Regions from separate parts of the Pantoea sp. S-LA4 genome, predicted to be linked through region 3. Evidence: predicted binding sites of a transcription regulator. Region 3 holds the regulator's gene; each other region holds the start of a gene.
The links. Region 3 encodes CRP, which controls carbon source genes, mostly activating them, when cyclic AMP is high. Its sites were predicted from a motif close to ATGTGANNNNNNTCACAT; they were not measured.
Positions count from the first base shown of each region.

Region 1 (2,203 bases), on a different contig from region 3:
CCAGAGGCAGCGTGGAGCCGACGCCGCCAATCAGCAGGTAGTGATCCCAGAAGCCCTGCAGATAGATGTGCGGTAACACATTGCCCGCCGCCAGGGCGGCCTGATTAGCGGAGAGGTTGGCCATCCAGAACGGGTTCATGATGCCAGTGACAATCAGCGCCCCGTGGATGCCGGCGAACCAGAAGATCTGACACAGCAGTACCGACAGCAGAATCGCCGGTAACGAGTCGGAAGCGGAGACCAGCGGTGCCAGCAGATGCATGATGGCCTGCGGAATGATCATCCCGGTTTTGGCCTCAATCAGCAGATTGAGCGGATGCAAAGTCCCGATAATCACCACCACCGGGATCAGGATCTCAAACGAACGTGCGACACCGGTCGGTACCTCTTTGGGCAGGCGGATCGTGACGTTGTTGTGCTTCAGCCACGCATACACGCGGGTAGCATAAATGGCGGTCAGCAGCGCGGTAAAAATCCCCTGACCGGAGAGGTATTCAGTGGAAATGGTGTGATTGGAGTAGGGGGCCGCCACCAGTAAAAAGGCCATAAAAGCCAGCAGACCTGACATCACCGGGTCCAGTGAGAATTGCCGTCCCAGGCTGGCACCAATCCCCACCGAGATGAAAAAGGTCATCACCCCCATGCTGAGGTTAAACGGCAGCATCAACTGGTCACGGTAGGTGGCGGAGAAGTCGAGCCAGGCCCGGGCGACGCTGTTGGTGCTGGTGGCGGAGAAGGGAGGAAAGATAAACACCAGCATGAAGGAGCCGATGATCATAAACGGCAGCGCGGCAGTAAAACCGTCACGAATAGCAATCACATATTTCTGCTGGCCCAGCCGGCCGGCCAGCGGCGTAATCGATTGCTCAATCACCGCGATCATGGATTGATAGAGTGAGCTCATAAGGCCGCCTTTTCCTGCGCAGCTGCAATCAGCGACAGCGCGAAATCCAGCACCTTGTCACCCCGTTGCATGCCGTAATCCATCATATCGATCGGTTGGACCGGAATCGCCTGGCCTGCTGCTTTTTCGCTCAGGCTTTGCAGCATATATTTTACCTGCGGTCCGAGTAATACCACCTGATAGCGGGAAAACTGTTCGTCAAACTCCGCTACGCCAAACGCGTTGATCTCAACGGCTAATTCCCGTTGCGCGGCGGCTTCCACCATTTTCCGCACCAGCATGCTGGTGGACATCCCTGCTGAACAACACAACATGATTCTGTACATGGTTACTGTTCCTCGCCTTTGACACTAAAGTGAGGCTGATTGGATATCATATGGAAACCGGTTTCCATCGACAGCAATCAGAAGTGTGATGCGCGTCAATAAGCCAGATTAGCGGTTTTTTTTAATTCGATTAGGGTCACAAAATTGACCGTAAAAGCGAAGAGGGGGTGGCTTATGGAAAATCGGTTTCCACGACTGGATGAAATGGCTATACTTTGGCCGGCGAACCATTGCGCAGATAAGCAAAGTGAGCATTTTTTGGCATAGCGCCGTTTTCAGGGGAGAAAAATGTCTACTATCAACGATGTATCGCGGCTGGCTGGGGTATCGAAAGCCACAGTTTCCCGGGTGTTGAGCGGTTCACGCGGCGTAAAGGAAGCCAGTCGGCTGGCGGTCCTGAAAGCCGTCGAAGAGCTGAACTACCGGCCAAACGTTATTGCCCAGTCGTTATTCAGCCAGACCACCCACTGTATCGGCGTTATCTGCGCGCAGGAAAACGTTAATCAGATCACCGCCTGGCTTTTCGCTCTGGAAAAGCAGCTTCGTCAGCATCAGAAGCATCTGTTATTGCGCTTTGCCCATAGCAAAAGTGACGTTCTGACCGCGCTTGACGAGCTGAGCTGTGGACTGTGCGATGATGTGCTGATCATTGGCGCGCGTTTTCCCCTTAATATTGATGATGAACATGTCATTCTGGTCGACTGTGCCGAAGCGGAAGGGCCGAACAGTATCCAGTTCGATCACGCTTTTGCCGCCGAGACCGCCAGCAATTTCCTGATTAATCAGGGCCGTCGCCAGATCGCCCTCATCCAGCCTGAGAACGGGGGCACCGCCGGGCAGGTCTTACAGGGTTACAAGCTGGCGCTGGAAAATAACCTCTTACCTTTTAACCGTAACCTGGTGATTACTGATGCGGTCTCTTCGTCGGTGGCGATTCAGATGCTGCTGAATAATGCCAGCAGCCGGAATTTCA
Region 1 is NZ_JBTLRC010000003.1:46,944-49,146, forward strand. It holds gene ACX3P5_RS20155 (PTS sugar transporter subunit IIC) at 1-904, opposite strand, end outside; gene ACX3P5_RS20160 (PTS sugar transporter subunit IIB) at 901-1,230, opposite strand; gene ACX3P5_RS20165 (LacI family DNA-binding transcriptional regulator) at 1,519-2,203, shown strand, end outside.
Region 1: the regulator CRP is predicted to act here: its motif matches at 1,355-1,372, upstream of ACX3P5_RS20160 (PTS sugar transporter subunit IIB).

Region 2 (2,203 bases), 820 kb from region 3:
TATCCTGGTCGATCGGTTTTTTCCACGGTGGCACCATCGCCGCCATCACTTCCTGTTGCAGCACGCCCGATTGCCAGGCTTTAGCGGCATGCTGATGAGATCGCAGCGCCAGCGCATCCTGCGCCTCGCGGCTGATGCCGTGGCTTTTAGCCATCTGCTCGGCGGTATCGCCCATTCGCAGTCCGGTTGAATACTCGGCCACCGCAGGCGGTACCGGCAGCAGATCGCGCGGACGCAGGCGGCGCAGAATCTGCAGTTTTTGCTGCAGGCTGCGGGCTTTATTGAGATCGACCAGCGCCCGCGCCAGGCTTTTGCTGACGCCAATCGGCAGCACTGATGACGAATCCGCGCCGCCGGCGATGCCGGCAGAGATAGTTCCCGCCATCAGGCTTTCGCAAACGTTAGCCACCGCCTGAAAACTGGTGGCGCAGGCGCGGCTGACGCTGTAGGCGTCGGTATGAACGCTCAGGCCGCTACTCAGGACGATTTCGCGCGCAATGTTTGGCGCTTCCGGCATCTGCACCACCTGACCAAACACCAGTTGATCAATCACTTCCACCGGCAGTTCACTGCGCGCCATCAATTCGCTGACCACCATCCGGCCCAGTTCCACCGCCGGAATGCCGTGGAAGCCGGTCGCCTGGCGCAGAAAAGGGGTACGTAACCCGTGGGTAATCGCGATGCGTTCGCCATCGCGCGTCAGCAGCGGCTGCGCTTTGCTCATTGTTCTCACCTGTGACTCGGGACCGTGGCGTCATTGCCTGAAGAGGTCTGACCTGATCCCAGTGTTAACCACAAGCGGGTGAGTCGCCAATATCGAAAGGGAAAAAGTGCGAAGGGAAACACGAAAATGAAAAACGCCGCGCTGAACGCGGCGTCGGGCGGGTTAGCGTAAACCGAGCTGGAAAATCAGGGTTTCTGCCTGGCAGCAGAAGGTGAAATCGATATCAAGCTGGACGCCCTGATCCACCTCGCTGAAGCGCGCCTCAATCAGACAGGGATCGGACTCTACCTGGCGGGCACGTTCGGTCAGACTGGCCAGTTTGGCTTCCGCCTCAGTGCGCTGGGCAAACCACTCCGACCAGCTGGCGGTGCAATCGGTATTATCCATTACCGTGCCAACATCAACACAACAGCAGGCAGCGGTTTCCGTCGCACTGCATTTTTTAATGGCATCAGTCATTATTTTCTCCTGACGATAGGTCTGGTGGGATAAGCAATTTTATGCACCAGATTTTACCTCTTCGGCTAAAGATGCGCCACGAAGCGGTAGCTAAGTGACGAATATCACAATAAAATTTGATCCAGAACAAACTGGACTGGTTATGCTGTGCTGCGCCAGCTCAGTTTTGTTACGCAGATCGAATTTTAAGCGATCAATCCTGAAATATTTTAAAAACAATATTGCAACATGCACACAGGTCGGACCTATACTCTCCGCACTGGTCTGATATGTACGATTTACATCAGTCCCTACAATCCGCCGTCCCTTGTTACGCGACGTAATAACGTTAAATAATAATTCACATGAGGTTGTGGTCATGAACCATAAAAACCTGTTTGCAAAGTCAGCCGTGGCGGCTGCAGTGGCACTTGTCTCTTCACACGTTTACGCAGCTGGGTTTCAGTTAAATGAATTTTCTTCGATTGGTTTAGGTCGCGCATATTCAGGCGAAGGCGCAATGGGCGATACCGCCGCATCCGCCAGCCGTAACCCGGCAACGATGGCATTAATGGATCGTCCGGCATTCTCTATTGGCGCGGTCTATATCGATCCGGATGTCAATATCAGCGGTCGCAGTCAGAGCGGTCGTAGCCTCGATGCCGATAATATCGCCCCGAATCAGTGGGTGCCGAATATTCATTACGTTCAGCCGATTAACGATCAATGGTGGATCGGTGCTTCTGCCACCTCCAATTATGGCTTAGCAACAGAGTTTAATAATGGTTACACCGCCGGTGGCTATGGCGGTAAAACGGACCTGATGACCGGGAACTTTAATCTCAGCACCGCTTACCGGCTGAATGAACATTTCAGTGTTGGGGTGGGATTTGATGCCGTCTATGCCAAAGCCAAAATCGAGCGTTATGCCGGTGAATCAGGCGCGGCATTACGTATTCCGGCCGATACCCAGGTCGCCCATCTGAAAGGCGATGAGTGGGGCTACGGCTGGAACGCCGGCATCCTGTATGAAGTGGATGA
Region 2 is NZ_JBTLRC010000002.1:2,577,822-2,580,024, forward strand. It holds gene fadI (acetyl-CoA C-acyltransferase FadI) at 1-724, opposite strand, end outside; gene ACX3P5_RS12790 (YfcZ/YiiS family protein) at 887-1,183, opposite strand; gene fadL (long-chain fatty acid transporter FadL) at 1,542-2,203, shown strand, end outside.
Region 2: the regulator CRP is predicted to act here: its motif matches at 1,276-1,293, upstream of ACX3P5_RS12790 (YfcZ/YiiS family protein).

Region 3 (2,203 bases):
GCATGTGCATCTGCTGGTAACAGGTGGTGATCAGATCGACCACTTTTTGCTGACGCGCCAGCAGCGGTGGCAGGGCCTTTTCCGGATCGGTCAGCTGGGTCAGCAGGGTATATTTGGCGTCGCAATAGTTGGCCAGTTCACGGTAGATCAGGCTCAGGCTTTCGCGCATCGGCTGCTCTTTCCACAGCCAGAACCAGAACCAGTTAAACAGCCCGTACCACAGCGTGCCGGCGATATAGAGCAGCGGCGGTACGTAGATCGGCATACGGCCAATCAGACTCAGCGTGAAGATGGCGGCGATCAGCGAGCCCGGCAACAGACGGCCGTGCAACGGGCTAATTTCACCGGTGACGCCCAGCAGCAGCGGCATCGCGAACAGAATCAGCGGCAAAGGAATCGCGTGCAGCGTCAGCCACTGAATCAGAAAACTGCCGAGCGCAAACAGGCTGCCGCCAACAATCAGGCGTTTGAAGAAACGTTTATGCGGGGTATCCAGACCGGCGATATTGCAACAGGCGGGGACTAACGAGAACAGCAGACCTTTTTGCAGGTCGCCAGCCAGCCAGCCCAGCGCCACTGGCAGACAGAGCACCAGCGTTTGCCGCAAGGCGTAATTGACTTCAGGATGGTAAATAATTCGACGCCACATCGGCCCAACACAAACAATAACGGCGCGATGTTGCCATCACGCCGTGGGTGACAGGAATTAGCGGGTGCCGTAAACGACGATGGTTTTGCCGTGTGCGGAGATCAGGTTCTGATCTTCCAGCATCTTCAAAATACGGCCCACGGTTTCACGTGAGCAACCAACGATTTGGCCAATTTCCTGACGAGTAATTTTAATTTGCATGCCGTCGGGATGCGTCATGGCATCTGGCTGCTTCGCCAGGTTAAGCAGAGTCTGAGCAATGCGTCCGGTGACGTCGAGGAAAGCGAGGTTACCCACTTTTTCAGACGTAACCTGCAGGCGACGCGCCATCTGCGACGAGAGTCGCATCAGGATATCGGGGTTAACCTGGATCAGCTGACGGAATTTCTTGTAGGAAATCTCCGCCACTTCGCACGCGGTTTTCGCACGTACCCAGGCGCTGCGCTCCTGACCTTCTTCGAACAGGCCAAGCTCGCCAATAAAATCGCCCTGATTCAGGTAAGAAAGAATCATCTCTTTGCCTTCTTCATCTTTAATCAGAACCGCGACGGAACCTTTCACGATGTAGTAAAGCGTTTCTGCTTTTTCACCTTGGTGAATCAGCGTACTTTTGGATGGATACTTGTGAATATGGCAATGGGACAGGAACCATTCGAGTGTAGGGTCTGTTTGCGGTTTGCCGAGAACCATTCGCTATTATCCTCTGTTGTAATCGTGCCCAAAATACAGGGGGCAGTTTTCCCTGTCAGGCGATGAAAGCTTCAAGCGTTTCCCTTACAGGAAATTATTCGGGCTGCATTCGGCGCAGTGCGCATCATTCTTCCCGGCTTCGCCATCGGGTGACGAAAAATATTTTCAGCACTGTTTGTAGCACAGCTTTTGCCGACTGTCTTCTGTTGTCTCGCTTCAGCTAACAGCGGATTTCTCTGGATTGCTGTTTACCAGGCGAAAGCGTACTCTGACGGCAAAACCGCATATTCTGGAGCGAAAATCATGCAGGCAAGAGTGAAATGGGTAGAAGGGCTGACATTCCTCGGTGAGTCGTCGTCCGGCCATCAGGTATTAATGGATGGCAATTCGGGTGATAAAGCGCCCAGCCCAATGGAGATGGTGCTGATGGCGGCGGGCGGATGTAGCGCCATCGACGTGGTTTCAATTCTGCAAAAAGGCCGCAACGATGTGGCTGATTGTGAAGTGAAACTGACCTCAGAACGTCGTGAAGAGGCGCCGCGAATCTTTACGCACATCAACCTGCACTTTATCGTTAGCGGCAAAGCGCTCCAGGATAAAGCGGTCTCACGCGCGGTGGATCTTTCTGCAGAAAAATATTGCTCGGTTGCCATCATGCTGGGCAAAGGCGTCACCATTACCCACAGCTATGAAGTGATCGAACGCTGATCTCTGCGGGGGCCGCTCTGCGGCCTCTTATTCTATTCGCTTGCCTTCCACCAGTCGCTTCACCAGTGGTCCCATGATCAACTCCATCGCCAGCCCCATCTTTCCGCCCGGCACCACCAGCGTATTAATGTGCGAGATAAACGATCCCTGCAGCAT
Region 3 is NZ_JBTLRC010000002.1:3,400,511-3,402,713, reverse strand. It holds gene ACX3P5_RS16905 (YccS/YhfK family putative transporter) at 1-649, opposite strand, end outside; gene crp (cAMP-activated global transcriptional regulator CRP) at 707-1,339, opposite strand; gene ACX3P5_RS16895 (OsmC family protein) at 1,643-2,047, shown strand; gene ACX3P5_RS16890 (phosphoribulokinase) at 2,075-2,203, opposite strand, start outside.

Region 4 (2,203 bases), 1.7 Mb from region 3:
GCTGACCTGATTCCCCAGCAACGCACCTGCGCCAATCCCGATATTGTAGATACCCGACATCAGCGACATCGCGACGTCGGTCGCGTCCGGTGCCAGCGACAATACCCGCACCTGCATCCCCAGGCCGATCATCATCATCGCCATTCCCCAGACAATGCACAGGATGGAGATCGCCGTGGGGCGAACCGCAGCGAAAATCAGCAGCCCCATGCAGAGCGTAATCAGCGCTATCGCGGCAATCAGCAGGGCGGAAGGGAATTTATTGCCCAGCGAACTGAACAACAGGCTACCGATAATGCCCGCTGAACCAAACATCAGCAGCAGCAGAGTGGTGAAGTTCTCGCCCGAATGCGCAACCGCCTGCATAAAGGGTTCGATGTAGCTGTAGGCGGTGTAATGCGCCGTCACCACCAGCGTGACCAGCAGATACATGCTGACCAGCGCCGGACGACGGAACAGCATCGGTACGCTGCTCAGTGAGCCGGTGTGTTCACTCGGCAGACGCGGCAGAATCCGCACCAGCATGATCATCAGCACCAGCGCGGAAAGGCCGATAGCGCCAAATGTTGTACGCCAGCCCAGATACTGACCGACCACGCGGCCAATCGGTACGCCCAGCACCATGGCAAGCGCCGTACCGGTGGCGAGCATGCTCAGCGCCTGGGTTTTCTTACCGGCCGGGGCCACGCGGATTGCCAGCGAGGCGGTGATCGACCAGAACACCGCATGGGACAGCGCGATGCCGATGCGTGAAACGATCAGCGATCGGAAGTCCCAGGCTACCGTTGACAGCACATGGCTGGCGATAAAAATCAGGAACAGCACACCGAGCAGCATTCGTCGCTCAATATTGCGGGTCAGCAGCATCAGCGGCAGAGAGAGCAGCGCCACCACCCAGGCATAGATGGTCAGCATAATGCCAACATCAGCGGTCTGCATCGAAAAATCAGCGGCGATATCGGAGAGCAGGCCAACTGGCACAAATTCAGTGGTGTTGAACACAAAGGCGGCAATAGCCAGCAACACCACGCGAAGCCAGGCCGTTTTACGTGAAACAGTAGTTGATTGCATGAGGAGTCAAGTCAGTCAGAACAGCGAATCGGATGTGGCAGAAACATCCAGCGAAAGTGACCTGCGTCACAAATTACTGACTATTGTAGTGAATAAACCGGGAAGGGGAACCTTATAAACCGTTTTTAATCCTGATTATTTTTTATCGCCCGTTGGCCGGGCGATAGCCTGAGGTTATTGACCGCGTCGGCGTGCCGGCATCATTCGCAGCAACGTATTGTCCTTTAGCAGATAATGATGAAACAGTGCCGCCACCGCATGCAGTCCGATAAGCCAGTAACCCAGCGGTGCCAGCGTCTCATGCCAGTCAATCAGCCAGTCGGCGAGATCAAAATTGGGTACGGCTGCCACCGGCATACTGATGCCGAACAGCCACCACTCGCGGCCTTTCAGATAGCGTGACGTCAGCCCAAGAATCGGCAGCGTGATAAACAGAGCATAAATAAGCGTATGGGTCAGATGCGCCAGCCCGGTTTGCCAGCGACGTATAGCCGGCGTAATCGCTGGCGTACGATGACGGGTGCGCAGCACCAGACGGGCAATCATCAGCACCAGTACCGACGCGCCTGCGCTGAAGTGGGTAATGATCATGGCATAACCCTGCCACGAACCGCGCTGTGCAAAACCGCGCAGCTCAATCGTGGCATAGGCGATGACCACCAGCACAAAGGTCAGCCAGTGAAGGGCAATTTGAGATCCAGCATATTTTTCCCGCATGGTAAAACCCGCTAAACAGAATCAGGCCTTCTAACATAACGGAAAATAGCGGTAAATCTTAACAAATTAGCGCAGCGGGATAACTTTTCCGCCGCCACGACGCTAGCGTGACGTCAGGGTATGTTTCAGGGCCACGCTTTGCTGTTGATTAAGGCCGGATTTACCGTTCAGCGGACAGCAGGTATCGCAGCCCATCGCGCCTGGGTAATACTTTTTCGCCTGTAATAGAGCCGCGTTGACCTGATAAAAGCTGCCGAGAAACAGTCTGTCAGCGGGCAGCGGCAGAAACGCACAGCCAGCGGCATGGACCACATGGTTTTCGTTGTAGCCTGATTGTTTGTTCACGTAATAGTAGAGAGCCACAGGCGTTCCTTTTTGCTGTGTTAAGCGACAAATGTAAGCAAATATCACAATC
Region 4 is NZ_JBTLRC010000002.1:1,743,829-1,746,031, reverse strand. It holds gene ACX3P5_RS09035 (sugar transporter) at 1-1,071, opposite strand, end outside; gene cybB (cytochrome b561) at 1,246-1,788, opposite strand; gene ACX3P5_RS09025 (hypothetical protein) at 1,891-2,151, opposite strand.
Region 4: the regulator CRP is predicted to act here: its motif matches at 1,126-1,143, upstream of ACX3P5_RS09035 (sugar transporter).